2 regions of the Citrobacter sp. CRE-46 genome follow, and region 2 is predicted to be linked to the other one. Evidence: predicted binding sites of a transcription regulator. Region 2 holds the regulator's gene; the other holds the start of a gene.
What was found. The regulator LexA, encoded in region 2, represses DNA repair genes until DNA is damaged. The targets are predictions, from matches to a motif close to TNCTGTATGTACATACAGNA.

Region 1 (8,874 bases), on a different replicon from region 2:
GGGGCATTTTTGTCCGGGAGCTGCGCACTGACCTGGCGATAATGCTCCAGCCGCGCCCGGAAATACTCTCTCAAATGTTCAGGCTGTGCTCTGGCCACCAGTTCAGCGACCACCGGCATCGCCAGCCTTTCTTTATAGGCCACACCTGAAGCGAGCAGGTCAATGGCCACCTTATCCTGCTCTTATTTAGATTTTGCCGCGAGATTCAGTCCGGACATCATATCCTCCGACAGAAATGGAAATCTGCTGTAAGTGTACGCCATCGGAGTCAGAGGGGGAAAAGGACGGGGAGCAGCGCGAAGCGCGGCGCGAGTCCTTCTCCCGCAGGCGCAAGCCTGCAGGTTTTTTCGCGCGGACTGACAGGCGGCATAACCACCTGCCATCAAACTTACCCGCCTTTTCCTCCCTGTAAGATGAAGTGGCCGCCGATGTATACCGCACACTGACGGGTCATGTAATAGCAGATTTCATCCATCACCTGGGCAGTGCTCAGTTCCCGCTGACCGGCATCACGGCGGCGGGCATTAATCAGGGCTTTGTACTGGCGAAGAATATCGCGGGTCTGGGGATCAAGTTTCATACGTTTTATCCTTAACCGGCGGGGAAACCCGCCGGATATTAATCAGTTGCAGAAAACATAGCCGTCATGGAACACATAGCCGCTGCTGAACAGGTCTCGCGCATAAGCCTCAAAATCGAAGTAACTGCGCAGCGACTCCGGGACCTCATTTAACAGGCCGTTGTCCTCCACCATCTCCTGCGCATAGTCTTCCTCGCTTTCCGCTTCGCCCCGGTACGCATCCTCAAAGGCCTCATAGTCACACTCGCCGGTATACTCTGCCCAGGCGATAAAAGCGGATTCCCTGCCCTCTTCTTCGGCGCGTTTGTAAGCGGCGATAAAATCCCAGTCAATGGAGCATTCAGAAACGAACTGCGACGGGATACCTTCCCAGTCCTGGAACATAAACTCGGCATCCCATTCATCGGCATGCAGTGCCTGACAGGCCTCGTAAAAATCCTCCCTGTCGTCAAACTCCGTCAGGTCAAACCATTTGCCGAAAATGCTGCCGCAGTTGTATTTGTGGTAGGTGCCAACGTAGACAGCTGGTGTGGTGGTCGTATTGCTCATAGAAAATCCTCCGTGGTCGATGTCGTCTGTGTTTCGGCTTACGCCGTGCCGACACGACAGCCGGGCGAAAAGCGGAGGATGCAAGGGCGTCACCGAAGCCGCAGCGCAGTAAAAAAGCAGGAGCAGGCTGGACGGTTTGACGGCGAAAACTGAGCCGAAAAACGACGGGAAGACGGCGGATAATGCCTTTGAAATAAACTGCGACCGGGTGAAGGTGACGGCGTTTACGCTTCCCTTGCATCAGCCGCGGCCCGGCTACAGTAGAGGCACGGCGTTTGCCGCAGGCCGCACGGGGCGTTACTCACTGTGAAGCCGGAACAACGTGGAGGAAGAGCCATAAAAGCGGAGCCGGCGACATCCTTTTCAGCTTCTGAGTCACCGGCGGATAAAAGAAGGGGTTTCCCCCTTCCCTCCCTGACTTAATCCCCGATGGGGTCTGTGTTGCGGACCTCGTTCAGCACATCCCGCAACACGCGACGGTCAAACCAGCGGCGGACCGGTTCCCCCGGGAAACGCAGGAGATCGGTCATCACTCCGGCCGCTTCGATTTCCTCCCGGGACTCATTCACCAGGGTGAGCAGGACCGGACAAAACCGCGCACCCCGGACCAGTATGCCGTCCAGCACCTGATCCAGCCGTTCCTCGTCCTCACTGTCCAGCCAGTTGTCGTGCTCGTATTCGTCCGCAATCAGTCGCCAGACTCCGAAACGTTTTTCCATCAGCCGCGGCGCGGCAGACGGCACCAGAGCCGCCGCGATGCGCTTCGCGTCCTGACGAACAATGTCACAGATCCGGTCAATGAAATCTTTCAGGAAGGCCAGCAGGTCCCCGCATTCGGCTTTTGTCAGCCATTCCCGGGCATACGGCAGACTTATACAGGTAAAATCAGTCAGGGCTTCGGGCCGGGGATAAGACTGAGCCGGGTACAGATGCAGCCGGGCGGGCGTACCTGCCAGCCGTTGCGCGCTGGCGGTCAGCAGTTTCGCCCGTCCGTCATTCAGGGCCTGGCACAACCGGGTTGTCAGCGCCAGGATCTCGTCTGCATCGAGCACGCCACTGGCGAACAGCCAGCCGGATACGGTTTCGGGCGCGACGGGCGTCATACCAACTGAGTCGGGCCAGCCGGACCGGCGCAGCAGATTGTCACCGTGGCGCAGAATGAGGGCGTTCAGGGTATCGTTATTCATGGTTATTCTCTCTGTATACTGTACGGGAAGTATCGCCCCGTCAGAACGGGCGGGGCGGGCGGTCACATCAGGCGGCCAGGAGCTGCCTGAGCCACGTAATATCGGCCTGGGCATCAGCCACGGACGGGTAATGCTGGCTAACAAGCGGCCAGGCCCGGGCGTCCTCTGCGTCCAGCGCCAGCCCCGCGACGTCAGCCAGGCGTGCCAGCAGATCAGCGGGAACGATGACGGTCGGGATGTCGGCCCGTAATCCGGCATACATCTCCTGGACCGTGCGAAATGAAACGCCCTCTTCGGTATGCCCGGTCACGCTGCCGATTTCCTGCAAAATCGCGGCGGCCTCGCTTTCCGTCATGTTTTCCACCTGGGCCATTACGTCCTGCTTCGTCCAGACCAGCAGGGCAAAGTGGTCATTGTTGCCAAACATACGTTTCAGCTTTTTATTCAGTTCCTTACGGGTGCCGTACATCATGATCTTATGTTCCTCTGAGCAGATTCAGTCCACGCCGCCGGGGCGGCGTGGGTATTCAGTTTTTCAGTAAGGCGCGCACTTTCGCCGTATCAGCCAGGCGGCGGGCTACGCTGTCCGGGACCGGGTGGTTGTCATCCCGGGCGGTCCATTCCCTGTGCCACAACGCCTGTTCGGCGGTCGTCAGCAGGGTTTCAAGCAGGTCAGCCGGCACCATCACCGCCGGAACGGCCTGTTTCACCTGATCAATCAGGTCCATCACCGCACTGGCAGACACACCCGACTCAAGCCGTTGTTCTTCCGGTATGGCGTCCAGACGCGCCAGCACCTCCCTTGTGTCCTGTTCAGAAACGGCATACTCCATCCCGTCGGCCAGCGCTTCGATATCCGCCGGGGACCAGACAATCAGGTTCAGCGGGGTTTCTGCGGGATACTGCTCACTCAGCAACCGGCAGAGGGTTTCACAGGTTCCGTACATGTTTTTCTCCTTAGTCCTGAAAGCAGGAATCCAGCTCAAGAATTTCGTTGTACGCCGCCATAAACAGGGCATTGATGCGGAAAAGCGTCTGCCGGGTCAGACGTTCGGTCAGCACATCAGAATCAAAGCGATAGCGGTGCTCCACGTCGTTCAGCGCGTCCCGCAGGTCACTCATGCTGTTGGCCAGCTCCGCCACGTCTGCGCGGAGTTTTTCGTGTCCGGCATAGTTCATCACGCGGCCTCCGGATAAAAGACGTCGTTGGCGGCCGGGCGCTGCATGGCGCGCTGGACGGCTGACAGGCGGGTAATCCCGGCTTTGTGGTACTGCTCCATCAGCTCAATGCCGATATAACGGCGCCCTGCCTGGACGGCGGCGACACAGGTGGAGCCGGAACCGGCAAACGGATCGAGAACAATGGCGTTCGGGTGTGTGAAGCTCTCGATCAACGGTTGCAGGCTGGTAACAGGTTTTTCGGTCGGATGGTGGCGGTTGCCGCTGTATTTCCAGCCCAGGACGTCCGGTAACGGGTCCAGCGGCAGCGCCGGACGGCCTTTCGCCAGGATATAGGCGCATTCATGGCGGTAGCCGACATAGGCCGATTTCGACGAGTAGGTTTTGGTGAAAACCAGATGCCCGACCACGCTGAACCCGGCACTTTTCCACGCCGCCATGAAACGATCGACGCGGTTCCAGCCGTAGAAGCTCACCATCAGCGCGTCTTTTTTGAGGACGCGGTACATCTCATTGCAGGCGGGTTGCAGCCATTCGTCGGTTTTGTCACCGGCAATACTGCGGCCGGAACGGTCACGGAACCCGACCAGATACGGGGGATCGGTGAGGATGAAATCAACGGCGCGATCCGGAAAGGAGGCCATAATATTGACGCAGTTACCCAGGATAAAACGGGACATAGGGACACCTCGTGGTTACAGGGGGCACCCAAGAGGACGTCGGTACGACGTCCGTTCCCTGCTGCCCGGAGCCTGTACGCCGCGACCGGTAACGGGTCAAGCTGACCGTGGAATAACGAGCCGACAGTCCCCATCGTCGGCGAGCTTATGCCGCGAAAGCGGCTTGAAGGGCGCTCCTTAAAATGCGAGTGGATGGCGTAAAATCACAGCGACGCCGGACAGGAGCGGAAAAACCGCCCGTCCCGTGTCCGTCCGGGCGCGGCACACTGGCTCCGGGCAGTGGATATCCCCGCGCCACGCGCGGCATGGATGCGGAGCAGCGCGACATCATTATTCCTGCCTGAAGTACCGGGCAGTCGCCCTGCCCGGCATTCCGTCAGCGGGTGATATCCCGCCAGTCATTGGCCCACTCATCGCGCAGTACCGGCGCGTCTGTTGAACCAGTCACTGTCCACGCATCGAGGAACTTCAGCCCGCGCAGGATACTGTTCTCCACGTCATCGAGCAGAATGATGCTGTTGAACCAGACCACGCCTGCGGCATATTCCCACCGATGCCGGTCATCCTCGCGTTGCAGTGCTGGCCACCAGGTGCGCCCCATTTCCAGAACGCCCGCTTCGGCATGCTCCAGGTCAGTCGCGCTAATCAGGTAATACACCATCATTTCAGTGCCACCGACGTCGATGCTCAGGCCAACAAGCCAGGTATTCAAATTTAATTCCATGTTATTCCGGGCGGTTTCCCGCCCGCCTCCGGTCAGCCGCCAAAATGCGCCACGTTGTTGATAATCCACTCCGGGCCGGTTACGTCCGGGAAACTGTCCTCATCGTCCGGGTCAGCCTCGCCCCACTCCAGCTCGTCCGTGATGTACACATCTGTTTCGCCGCTGACGTACCGGGCATAACCGCAGTAATTACAGCCCTGCTCCGCAAACCAGTGCTCCACCTCCCCGCCATACCGCTGACAGAGTTCAGCCACAACGTCTTCGCCGACCGGACTCCAGGGGGTATCAAAATCCACCGTCAGCGAGTTCTCTCCGGCGAAACAGATATCTGCCTCATAACCGACCGGCCACTTGCAACCGTACTGCTTCAGATAGTGGTCATATGACGACGGGACACCCGTCAGCAGACCACCGTTGAAGGCGTTCACCTCAATATCCAGACGCGTCGGCAGCACGTCGCGGAAATCCATTGGATCAGCAGCAGGTACGGCAGAACCGACGTCACACAGGCTGTCCCACCATTCATCCACCGGCGCAGGCCGGAAACTGTCCTCCCAGTCGAAAGACTTTTGCTGGTACAGCTGACGGATGACCACCTGTTCCGGTTCACTGAGGGTGTCCCAGCGGGCATGGGCAATATGACTGTCCAGCCAGCACTGATGCAGCTTCAGGCAGGTTTCCACATCCAGTACAGCTCCGGCCATAAACATCGCCAGCCAGTCGCTGTACGCCTGCACTGAAGGCCGATTGTCTGCGGCCGCCCCGTGAGCAACCAGCTGCGGGTATGGCGGGTAACACAGTTCTGTCAGGGGGCGCAGTATCCCCGCGCAGCCCGCCTGGAAAAGCTGGATACCTTCTTTTCTGGCGCGGCGATGCAGAGACTGTTCACCTCCGGCAATCCACGTTTTAAGGGCATAACTGTTTTGAATACCACTGAACATCAGTCTGTTGGCACACCAGTTCGGCATGGGAAGCTCCTTACACAGTCAGGGTGGGCAGGAGGCATCACCGCGATACCGTTCCCTGCCGCACGCTGCCTGTTCGTCGCGTCCGGTAACGGGTCAACGCCGATCGTGGAATACCGCAGCCGTCATTTTTTTTGACGGCAAGGTTATGCCGCGAAAGCGGCTTGAAGGGCGCGCCTTAGAAGGCGAGGGCATGGCGTAAAATCACAACGACGCCGGGCCTGAGCGATAAAGACGCCCGTCCCGTGTCCGTCCGGACGCGGCACACTGGCAGCGGGTGGCAGTCAGCTACTGGCGGGCAGAAATGGCCAGGGTGACCAGAGGATTTGTGGGAAGGGAAAACACCAGAGTGGGAGCAGATGACATACCAACAGTTCTGCGCCGGTCCTCCACAGGGTTATTAACCGATTCTGTGGATAACCTGACATCTGTTTTTCCAGGCAGAACAGTTACCTGACGGGAAACGGTAAAATTTTACTTGCAGGACAGGAAATATCTTAAATAATACTGTATATGCAAACAGGTATTTTAAGAGGTATGCCATGTTACTTTTTGTCGCCCCCGAACAGGAGCCGGTGCCGTCCACTGCCCCACTGTTCACCGAACGTTGCCCGGCGGGTTTTCCGTCGCCGGCCGCCGATTACACGGAGGAGGAACTTGACCTGAATGCCTGGTGTATCCGGCGTCCGGCTGCAACGTTCTTCGTCAGGGCTATCGGGGATTCAATGAAAGAGATGGGCCTGCATTCCGGCGACCTGATGGTGGTCGACAAAGCCGAAAAGCCGCTGCAGGGTGACATTGTCATCGCGGAAACTGATGGCGAATTCACGGTTAAACGCCTGCAGCTGACACCCCGTGTCGCCCTGCTGCCGATGAACCCGGCCTATCCCACTCTCTATCCGGAAGACCTGCAGATTTTTGGGGTGGTGACAGCCTTCACCCGGAGCACGGACTGATGTTCGCTCTGGCTGACGTTAACAGCTTTTACGCGAGCTGCGAGAAAGTATTTCGTCCCGATTTGCGTGACAGGCCTGTGGTGGTCCTGAGTAACAATGATGGTTGTGTAATCGCGCGCAGCGCTGAAGCGAAACGGCTGGGCATAAAAATGGGAGTGCCGTGGTTTCAGCTGAAGTCGGTGAAATTTCCGGAGCCGGTCATCGCGTTCTCCAGTAATTACGCGCTATACGCATCGATGTCGAACAGAGTCATGGTTCACCTGGAAGCGCTGGCGCCACGCGTTGAGCAGTACTCGATTGACGAGATGTTTCTCGACGTGCGGGGTATTGACAGCTGCATCAATTTCGAGGATTTCGGCCGGCAGCTGCGTGAGCACGTTCGTTCCGGCACGGGGCTGACCATCGGCGTCGGAATGGGCCCCACGAAAACGCTGGCAAAGTCTGCACAATGGGCCTCCAAAGAGTGGCCACAATTTAGCGGCGTACTGGCGTTAACACCGGGCAATCCCCGCCGTACAGAAAAACTGCTGTCACTGCAGCCGGTGGAGGAGATCTGGGGGGTGGGCCGCAGGATCTCAAAGAAACTGAACACAATGGGGATCACCACAGCACTGCAGCTGGCCCGCGCGAATCCAACGTTCATCAGGAAAAATTTCAATGTGGTTCTGGAGAGAACGGTCCGGGAACTCAACGGAGAAAGCTGTATTTCACTGGAGGAAGCTCCGCCGCCCAAACAGCAAATTGTCTGCAGCCGGTCATTTGGAGAGCGAGTCACGACGTATGAAGCAATGCGGCAGGCAGTCTGTCAGCACGCAGAACGGGCCGCCGAAAAGCTGCGCGGCGAACGGCAGTTCTGCAGGCATATTGCCGTATTTGTGAAAACATCGCCGTTTGCCGTAAATGAGCCCTACTACGGTAATCTGGCCAGTGAAAAGCTGCTCATCCCCACGCAGGATACACGGCACATCGTTGCCGCTGCCGTCAGAACTCTGGACAGGATCTGGGTGGATGGTCATCGTTACGCAAAGGCAGGCTGTATGCTGAACGATTTCACACCAACCGGGGTATCGCAACTGAATTTGTTTGATGAAGTACAACCACGGGAACGGAGCGAGCAGCTGATGAAAGTCCTGGATGGTATTAACCATTCAGGACTTGGGAAAGTATGGTTTGCAGGACGCGGGATTGCGCCAGAATGGCAGATGAAGAGAGAAATGCTTTCACCGGCATACACGACCCGTTGGTCGGATATTCCCTGCGCATCGATCTGAGTCTCAGATAAATTTCTTCATTTTTTCCCGCATCAGCTCGAGGCGCTGCTTTTCCTCATCCTCTATAACTTCCGGCTGAGGAGGTTGTATGGCCTGACCTGTGCCCATTTCAGCGAGAATATCCCGAATGTCGGCACGGGATGGTTTCCACCCCGTAGTCTGGCTAAGTAACCCGACCAGCTGGTCCGCACTGAAATCCCTGTCCAGCAACACAGCAAGTAAACCAGGAAGTCGCGGATCAAGCTGATGCAGAGCCAGCCCGGAGATAAATGCCCTCCGGTATAACTCCCCTCTCTCATTCCGCGGTACAGACTCAATTATGTCCAGGGACATATTGTCTGCCGTCTGATCCGGATGAAGATAGACAGTAAACTTCTTCCGCTCATCGCCCACAGAATTACTCCCCTTTAAATGCCGCGATAGCTTCCACAAGTGCTGTTTGTGGTGAATCCATCATCACAACTTTCTGGCCCAGGTGATGCCATGCAGCCTTAACCGCTCCCTCGATCAACGGTGCACCACCGCCAATAATGTAAACCCGGTTAACATGGCGGAATCCGGCAAGGTCATCAACTACACGCTCACCCAGACTGGCGATTGCACTTTCGATAGTATCCAGAACAAGGGGTATTTTGCTTTCATCATTAACAACCTGACGTACAAAATCAGGGTCGTGACGCTGTTTGATTAACTCATTAGCAACCATCGAGCTGGTATCACTGGAGGCCATTTTCAGCGCAGTGAGTGCTGCACTTGTCACCATAGATACACCAATTTCTGCAT
Region 2 (8,874 bases):
GTACGCGACAGACTCCATGACCACGCAGGGTAAAGGTTTGAACCAGGGTTCTTACGGTTCTTCTTCCTTCACCATTACTAATCCAGATGGTAGTAAAACCAATTACGCCAATAACGTGATTAATAACAACGGTAGCCTGGTGCGTATTCTCGACCACGGCGCCATTTCCCTGGGCGACAAATGGGATCTGATGTACGTCGGTATGTACCAGAACCTCGATATGGATAACGATCTGGGTACCGAATGGTACACCGTCGGTATCCGCCCGATGTACAAATGGACGCCAATCATGAGCACCCTGATGGAAGTCGGCTACGACAACGTCAAATCTCAGCAGACTGGCGATCGTAACAGCCAGTACAAAATCACCCTCGCGCAACAGTGGCAGGCTGGCGACAGCATCTGGTCCCGCCCGGCAATTCGTGTCTTCGCAACCTATGCCAAGTGGGATGAGGAGTGGGGCTACGTCAAAAATGGAAACGACGTAACCAAATACGCAGCTGCAACGAACTCTGGTATCAGCACCACCAGCCGTGGCGACAGCGATGAGTGGTCCTTCGGTGCTCAGATGGAAATCTGGTGGTAATTCAGCACTAACCTGACGTAAAGACCGAAAGAGGGGCGTAAGCCCCTCTTGATTACGGTTTAGCGCGCTATTGCCTGGCCACCGCTGAACCCATGCTATCTGAGGTGATAACAATGAAAATGAAGAAAAGTCTCGTTGCCCTTTGTTTATCTGCAGGGTTATTTGCCAGCGCGCCTGGCATCAGCCTGGCCGATGTGAATATTGTTCCGCAGAACACTACCGCGGCGCCTGCTATTCCCACTGCAGCGTTGCAACAGCTAACCTGGACGCCTGTTGATCAATCCAAAACTCAGTCCACGCAGCTTGCGAGCGCGGGCCAGCGTTTGGATGTTGCTGGAATTACCGGTCCGGTCGCGGCCTGGAGCGTACCGGCCAATATTGGCGAGTTAACTCTGACGCTAACCAGTGAAGTAAACAAACAAACCAGCGTATTTGCGCCAAACGTCTTAATTCTTGATCAGAACATGACGCCATCTGCGTTCTTCCCCAGCAGCTATTTCACCTACCAGGAGCCCGGCGTGATGAGTGCCGATCGCCTGGAAGGCGTAATGCGTCTGACGCCAGCGCTGGGCCAGCAAAAGCTCTATGTTCTGGTCTTTACGACGGATAAAGACCTCCAACAGACCACGACCCTGCTTGATCCGGCAAAAGCCTATGCCAAGGGCGTCGGTAACGCCGTTCCCGATATTCCGGACCCGATCGCGCGTCATACCACCGATGGTCTGTTGAAATTGAAAGTCAAAACCAGCTCGTCCTCCAGTGTGTTGGTGGGGCCGCTATTCGGTTCTTCCGGCCCTGGCCCTGTCACTGTCGGCAATACCGCAGCGCCTGCAGTGACTTATGCGGCTCCGGCAGCAGCGGTTGCAGCTCCTGCGCCGCAGCCGGTGAAGAAAAGTGAGCCGATGCTGAACGACACCGAAACCTATTTTAATCAGGCGATTAAGGATGCCGTGGCGAAAGGCGATGTCGATAAAGCGCTGAAGCTGCTTGATGAAGCTGAACGTCTGGGATCCAAATCAGCCCGATCCACCTTTATCAGCAGTGTAAAAGGCAAGGGGTAAACATCTCCCCACATTGTTGATTTTGCAACAACTGGTGCGTCTCCTGGCGCACCTTTTTTTATCCTTCAGTGCGAATTGTTACGCTTATGTTGCTCTGTCGATCACTTAATTGTGTTTGCTCACCCCGTAATGCCTTTTCTGCGATACAATGCCTTTAGGTTATAAATCGGAGAGTAAGGCATGCCACACCCTGCGTTAACGCAACTGCGTGCGCTGCGTTATTTTGATGCGATCCCGGCGCTGGACCCGCAACTGCTCGACTGGTTGTTACTGGAAGATTCCATGACCAAACGTTTTGAGCAGCAGGGCAAAGAAGTCACCGTCACGTTGATTCGCGAAGCGTTCGTTGGGCAAAATGAGGTGGCTGAAGAACTGACGCTGCTGCCTAAAGAGTCCCGCTATTGGTTACGCGAAATCCTGTTATGCGCGGATGGTGAACCCTGGCTTGCCGGGCGTACCGTGGTGCCTGAATCCACCCTGTGTGGCCCTGAACTGGCCTTACAAAACCTGGGGAAAACACCGCTCGGACGCTACCTGTTTACGTCATCGACATTGACCCGAGATTTTATTGAGATTGGCCGCGATGCAGCGCTGTGGGGGCGTCGTTCCCGCCTGCGGCTGAGCGGTAAGCCGTTGATGCTTACCGAGCTTTTTCTGCCTGCATCGCCGTTGTACTGAGAGGAAGATAAAGATGGAGTGGAGTCTGACGCAGAATAAGCTGCTGGCGTTTCACCGCTTGATGCGTACGGATAAGCCAATCGGCGCCTTACTGCTGCTCTGGCCTACGCTGTGGGCATTATGGGTAGCAACCCCTGGTATGCCGCAACTGTGGATCCTGGCGGTTTTTGTCGCCGGCGTATGGTTAATGCGCGCTGCCGGATGCGTGGTGAATGACTATGCCGACAGGAAGTTTGACGGCCACGTTAAGCGTACCGCGAATCGACCGCTGCCGAGCGGGGCTGTCACCGAGAAAGAAGCCCGAACGCTGTTTGTCGTACTGGTATTGCTGGCCTTCCTGCTGGTATTGACGCTCAATACGATGACCATTTTGTTGTCCGTTGCGGCACTAGCGCTGGCGTGGGTTTACCCGTTTATGAAGCGCTATACGCATCTGCCGCAGGTGGTGCTGGGGGCGGCGTTTGGCTGGTCGATCCCGATGGCGTTCGCCGCCGTGAGCGAGTCTGTACCGCTGAGCTGCTGGCTGATGTTCCTCGCCAATATCCTCTGGGCGGTGGCCTATGATACGCAGTATGCAATGGTTGACCGCGATGATGACCTGAAGATCGGTATTAAATCGACCGCGATTCTGTTCGGCCAGAACGACAAGCTGATTATTGGTATTCTGCAGGTGGGCGTGCTGGTGCTGATGGCGCTGGTGGGCTGGTTAAACGGGTTGGGGCTGGGCTATTACTGGTCTCTGTTAGTGGCTGGGGCGCTGTTTGTGTATCAGCAGAAACTGATCGTCAACCGTGAACGTGACGCCTGCTTTAAAGCGTTTATGAACAATAACTATGTTGGTCTGGTGCTGTTCTTAGGCCTGGCAATGAGCTACTGGCATTTTTGAGTTTGGCTTAGCCTGCAAAATAAAAACCGGTCATTTCGACCGGTTTTTTTATGCTTACTCGCCTTGTGTGGCGCTCTCGATGGTCAGACGCACATCCGACGTGACCAGTTCGGCCAGCATCTGATAGATCTTCATCGTCTCTTCCGGTTCGGCATCTCCGGTATCGCTGATATATCCTTCGTCACGCAGCGTCAGCACCAGAGAGCTGAACACGGCCTTGTCGAAGAATTCCGGCGCGTTAATGCCATGCAGGACGGAAAGACGCTGTGCCACGGTGCGGCTCTCTTTCTCCAGCGTACCACGGTTGATAGATGGGTTAGCGCTCAGCAGCCAGAAGGTAATAGCGTAGCGCTGCAACGTCTCACGAGCACCCGCCGCCAGCAGCTGTAGCGTACGGGAGCGGGCCGGATTGATATGCAGTTCGTCATCGTCCAGGGTGATGAGTCCCTGGCGCTGCATTTCGCTGGCCAGTTCGTCGATCACGCCAGCGAGTTCGTCACGCTCCCAGCGCAGGAACAGCTCCGCTTTCAGCATTGGGTATAGCGCTTCAATATGCTGCAGCAGCGCGGCGCGTGAAATATGACGATGCTGGGTTACGATGGCCGCCATTAACGAAGGCAGAACCAGCATATGCGCAATGTTGTTGCGGTAGTACGTCATCAATACCGCCTGCTCACGCGGCAGAATGATGATGTCGCCAATGGTGTCTTTCTCGACCTCAAACTTGTTCATCTGCAAGGCATGGTCAATCAGTTCACTGGCGCTCTGCGCAGGAACCGTCGCATCCGGGGCATACGGTACGTTGCGCAGTAGACTCAGATAGCAATCGAGTTGTTCAGTCAACTGCTCACGGGTCAGAGAGCGCTGGCGGGAAGCCAGTAACGCGGTACAGCACAGGTTCATGGCGTTGGCCGCGCCTGCGTTGTTAATGCGTACCATCAGATCGGCGGCAATGTTATTTACCGTCGGCGTCAGCCAGGCAGGACGGATAGACTCAATAGGATCGATAGATTCACGCCACTCCGGCACGTGCTGGTTGAGGTAAGTCATCAACGGCATCGGCTCGCCAAAGTTAACGTAACCCTGACCCAGATTACGCAGCTTGCTTAAGCCACGCAGCATTTGCGGCAGGCTCTCTTTCTCTTTCGTCGCGCCCCGCAGCTCTTTCGCATACGTGCCCACTTCCATGACGTGCTCGTAGCCGATGTAGATCGGTACGAGGGTAATCGGACGCGTACCGCCGCGCAGCATCGCCTGAATGGTCATCGACAGCGTGCCGGTTTTCGGGTCAAGCAAACGACCAGTACGTGAACGACCGCCTTCGACAAAGTACTCAACCGAGTAGCCGCGGCTGAACAACTCGCCCAGGTATTCGCGGAAAACGGTGGAATAAAGCTTGTTGCCCTTGAAGGTACGACGAATAAAGAACGCGCCCAGACGGCGGAAGATCGGACCTGCTGGCCAGAAATTCAGGTTGATGCCTGCCGCGATGTGCGGCGGAACCAGACCCTGATGATACAGCACGTACGACAGCAGCATATAGTCCATATGGCTGCGGTGGCACGGAACATAGACGATTTCGTGGCCATCGTGCGCCAACTGGCGTACACGCTCTGCATTATGAACGTTAATCCCCTGATACAGACGGTTCCAGGTAAAGCCCAGAATACGGTCTGTCAGACGGATCATCTCGTAGGAGAAGTTGGCGGCAATCTCTTCCATCAGCGCTATCGCATTTTGCTGCGCTTTTTCGTGGGAGATTTTTTTACTGCGCGCTTCATCTTCTACCGCGCGCGCGATAGCTTTTGAGGCCAACAGCTTGTTAAACAGATCCTGTCGGGCAGGGAGGCGCGGACCGACTGCGGCCAGGCGCTGGCGTGCAAAGTGCATACGCGCTACGCGCGCCAATTTCTGGGCGATAATTTTATCTGTACCGTGTTCATCCGCCATACGACGCAGGGAAACCGACGGGGAGAAGCGGACAAAGCTGTCGCGACCCAGCCAGGACACAGCAAAGAATTTTTGTACGCCGTTCAGCATACGCAGCGGCGGGTTGACCTCGCCTTTTTCGCGCCCGGGCGCACGGCCAAACATCACCGAAACCGGCACCATCTGCACATCCAGGTCTGGATTGCTGCGATGCAAGTCGAGATAGTTATGGAATAGCTTAATAGACTCTTCTTTTGGCGTGTAATAGGTGAAGACACGTGGGCCGCCGTGAATAAACACGTAGCGCGGCAGTAGAGTTCCGTCTATCTCCAGCGGTTCCAGGGGATCCGGGAGATCGTGCGCCAGACATTGGGCGCGCAGCGTCAGCAAGTCTGCTTTGGAGTTGTACGGTAGGACGTACATAATGGGGCGAGAAGTATCGAGCCCCAATTCCGGTGCGGGTTCCGCCGGAATAGACTTGCTTTTTACCAGTACGCTTAATGGTAAATTCAGTAATTTGTAGTAAATTCGTGGCCAGCCGGACATAAACGATGTAAAGCCTCTGGTTAATAATGCAAATGCGCTGCAAGGATATCAGAAAGTTTAGTGAATTTCTGGTGTATCCGGTCATACTTCGCGCTGCTTTGCCACACCCTGAAACAAACGGGGTAACGTTACAATGACATTGACGCTAATAATGTAAAAAGGTTCTTTTTGATGGCCAATAATACCACTGGATTCACCCGAATTATCAAAGCTGCAGGCTATTCCTGGAAAGGTTTTCGCGCCGCATGGATTAATGAGGCGGCATTTCGTCAGGAAAGCGTTGCCGTTCTGCTAGGCGTTGCCATCGCCTGCTGGCTGGACGTCGACGCCATTACGCGCGTGTTGCTGATTGGTTCCGTGATGCTGGTGATGATCGTTGAAATTCTTAACAGTGCGATAGAGGCGGTGGTTGATCGTATCGGTTCCGAGTACCACGAACTGTCTGGTCGTGCGAAAGACATGGGGTCGGCGGCGGTATTGCTGTCGATTTTTGTCGCCCTGATCACCTGGGGCATCCTGTTGTGGTCGCATTTGCGATAAAGATTCCACAACTTCATCATTCTCCTGTTTTTTGTGCAGTTTGCGGTTCCAAAATCACCTTTAGCTGTATATACTCACAGCATAACTGTATATACACCCAGGGGGCGGAATGAAAGCGTTAACGGCCAGGCAGCAAGAGGTGTTTGATCTTATTAGAGATCACATTAGCCAGACAGGTATGCCACCGACGCGTGCGGAGATCGCGCAGCGTTTGGGGTTCCGTTCCCCAAACGCTGCTGAAGAACATCTGAAAGCGCTGGCGCGTAAAGGCGTGCTGGAAATTGTATCCGGCGCATCGCGTGGTATTCGTCTGTTGCAGGAAGAAGAAGAAGGTTTACCGCTTGTCGGGCGCGTTGCGGCAGGTGAGCCACTTCTGGCGCAGCAACACATCGAAGGCCATTATCAGGTCGATCCTTCACTGTTCAAACCGAACGCCGATTTTCTGCTGCGCGTCAGCGGTATGTCGATGAAAGACATCGGGATTATGGACGGTGATTTGCTGGCCGTGCATAAAACACAGGATGTGCGTAACGGTCAGGTTGTTGTCGCGCGCATTGACGACGAAGTGACGGTGAAGCGCCTGAAAAAACAGGGCAACAAGGTTGAACTCCTGCCAGAAAACAGCGAATTCAAACCCATTGTGGTCGACCTGCGCGAGCAAAACTTCACTATTGAAGGGCTGGCGGTAGGCGTCATTCGTAACGGGGAATGGCTGTAATACTCTGTTGAGTCCCTGTAGGCCGGATAAGACGTTTGCGTCGCCATCCGGCAACTCGCCCGGTGGCACTGCGCTTACCGGGCCAGGGCAACATCTTCCAGTACCTCTAACTTCTTTTCAGGCTCTATTTCATGCCTTTCTTTACCTCCTCCGACAAAGCACTCTGGCGTCTTGCCTTACCGATGATCTTCTCCAATATCACCGTTCCCTTGCTGGGATTGGTCGATACCGCGGTCATTGGTCATCTGGATAGTCCGGTCTATCTTGGCGGCGTTGCCGTTGGCGCCACCGCGACCAGTTTTCTCTTTATGTTGCTGCTTTTTTTACGCATGAGCACCACAGGTCTTACCGCCCAGGCATTTGGCGCGAAAAATCCGCAGGCACTGGCGCGTGCGCTGGTGCAGCCGCTAATGCTGGCGCTGGGGGCGGGGCTGCTTATCGCACTGTTTCGGACGCCGATTATCGATCTGGCTCTGCATATTGTCGGCGGCAGTGAAGCCGTACTGGAGCAGGCCCGACGTTTCCTGGAAATCCGTTGGTTAAGCGCCCCCGCCTCGCTGGCGAATCTGGTACTGCTCGGCTGGCTGCTTGGCGTTCAGTATGCACGGGCGCCGGTTATCCTGCTGATTGTCGGTAATGTTCTCAATATTGTGCTCGATTTATGGCTGGTGATGGGCCTGCATATGAACGTGCAGGGCGCGGCGCTGGCGACGGTCACCGCCGAATATGCCACCTTGCTGATCGGTCTGTTAATGGTACGCAAAGTCCTGCATATGCGCGGAATTTCGCTGGCAATGTTGAAACAGGCCTGGCGTGGCAATTTCCGCCGCTTACTGGCGCTTAACCGCGACATCATGCTGCGCTCGCTGTTGCTACAGCTCTGTTTCGGTGCCATTACGGTGCTGGGCGCGCGCCTGGGGAGCGATATCATTGCGGTAAATGCCGTTCTGATGACCCTGCTGACCTTTACCGCCTACGCGCTGGACGGGTTTGCCTACGCCGTTGAAGCGCATTCTGGTCAGGCCTATGGCGCACGGGATGGCAGCCAGTTACTGGATGTCTGGCGCGCAGCCTGCCGACAGTCCGGTCTTGTGGCGATTCTGTTTTCGCTGGTTTATGCCCTGTTTGGCGAGCACATTATAGCGTTGCTGACCTCGCTCCCGCAGATTCAACTGCTGGCCGATCGTTATCTTATCTGGCAGGTGATTTTGCCGCTGGTTGGCGTCTGGTGTTATTTGCTGGACGGTATGTTTATCGGCGCAACACGGGCTGCAGAAATGCGCAACAGCATGGCCGTTGCCGCCGCGGGATTCGCATTAACGTTACTGGCTTTACCGCTGCTGGGTAACCACGGTTTGTGGCTGGCACTCACTGTGTTTCTCGCCCTGCGCGGGCTTTCACTGGCCTTTATCTGGCGACGTCACTGGCGCAACGGGACGTGGTTCGTTGAAGCCTGACGGTTAAAAATTCTGAATAGTGAATCGAATGCCGAATCAGTGACTACACTTATTCTCACGTCCAGCAGAAAAGATAGCGGAGTTGGACGAGATACTCTGGCTATTCACAACCTAACGATGAGGATTTGATGATGAATAAAGACGAAGTCGGCGGCAACTGGAAACAGTTCAAAGGTAAAGTGAAAGAGCAATGGGGCAAACTGACCGACGATGATATGACGGTCATTGAAGGCAAACGTGACCAACTGGTCGGTAAAGTCCAGGAGCGTTACGGTTATGCAAAAGATCAGGCGGAGAAAGAAGTCACTGACTGGGAAACCCGCAACGATTACCGCTGGTAATTAGTCCCCTCCTGAGAGTACAAGGATGTACGCTCTCTGGCTTAGCGACCGACTTTCTTTTTCACCAGAATTGAGTGGTCATGCTGACATTCGCCTGGATGGCGACAGGCTTCAACCTCCACGCATGCCGGG

Region 1: the regulator LexA is predicted to act here: its motif matches at 6,370-6,389, upstream of umuD (translesion error-prone DNA polymerase V autoproteolytic subunit).

What each region holds. Positions count from the first base shown of each region.
Region 1 is NZ_JCAPUG010000003.1:50,333-59,206, forward strand. It holds partial or broken gene AC534G_RS26345 (DNA polymerase III subunit theta) at 1-170, opposite strand, end outside; gene AC534G_RS26350 (hypothetical protein) at 389-580, opposite strand; gene AC534G_RS26355 (antirestriction protein ArdA) at 623-1,129, opposite strand; gene AC534G_RS26360 (YubG family protein) at 1,549-2,316, opposite strand; gene AC534G_RS26365 (DUF1380 family protein) at 2,384-2,788, opposite strand; gene AC534G_RS26370 (DUF1380 family protein) at 2,844-3,263, opposite strand; gene AC534G_RS26375 (YubE family protein) at 3,274-3,495, opposite strand; gene AC534G_RS26380 (DNA methylase) at 3,495-4,175, opposite strand; gene AC534G_RS26385 (hypothetical protein) at 4,358-4,519, shown strand; gene AC534G_RS26390 (hypothetical protein) at 4,552-4,899, opposite strand; gene AC534G_RS26395 (DUF1281 domain-containing protein) at 4,932-5,867, opposite strand; partial or broken gene AC534G_RS26400 (hypothetical protein) at 5,905-6,152, opposite strand; gene umuD (translesion error-prone DNA polymerase V autoproteolytic subunit) at 6,407-6,820, shown strand; gene AC534G_RS26410 (Y-family DNA polymerase) at 6,820-8,091, shown strand; gene AC534G_RS26415 (plasmid partitioning/stability family protein) at 8,095-8,484, opposite strand; gene parM (plasmid segregation protein ParM domain-containing protein) at 8,489-8,874, opposite strand, start outside.
Region 2 is NZ_CM184341.1:4,869,934-4,878,807, reverse strand. It holds gene AC534G_RS23685 (maltoporin) at 1-586, shown strand, start outside; gene malM (maltose operon protein MalM) at 700-1,647, shown strand; gene ubiC (chorismate lyase) at 1,828-2,325, shown strand; gene ubiA (4-hydroxybenzoate octaprenyltransferase) at 2,339-3,211, shown strand; gene plsB (glycerol-3-phosphate 1-O-acyltransferase PlsB) at 3,266-5,686, opposite strand; gene AC534G_RS23660 (diacylglycerol kinase) at 5,858-6,226, shown strand; gene lexA (transcriptional repressor LexA) at 6,336-6,944, shown strand; gene dinF (MATE family efflux transporter DinF) at 7,076-8,401, shown strand; gene AC534G_RS23645 (CsbD family protein) at 8,533-8,742, shown strand; gene zur (zinc uptake transcriptional repressor Zur) at 8,784-8,874, opposite strand, start outside.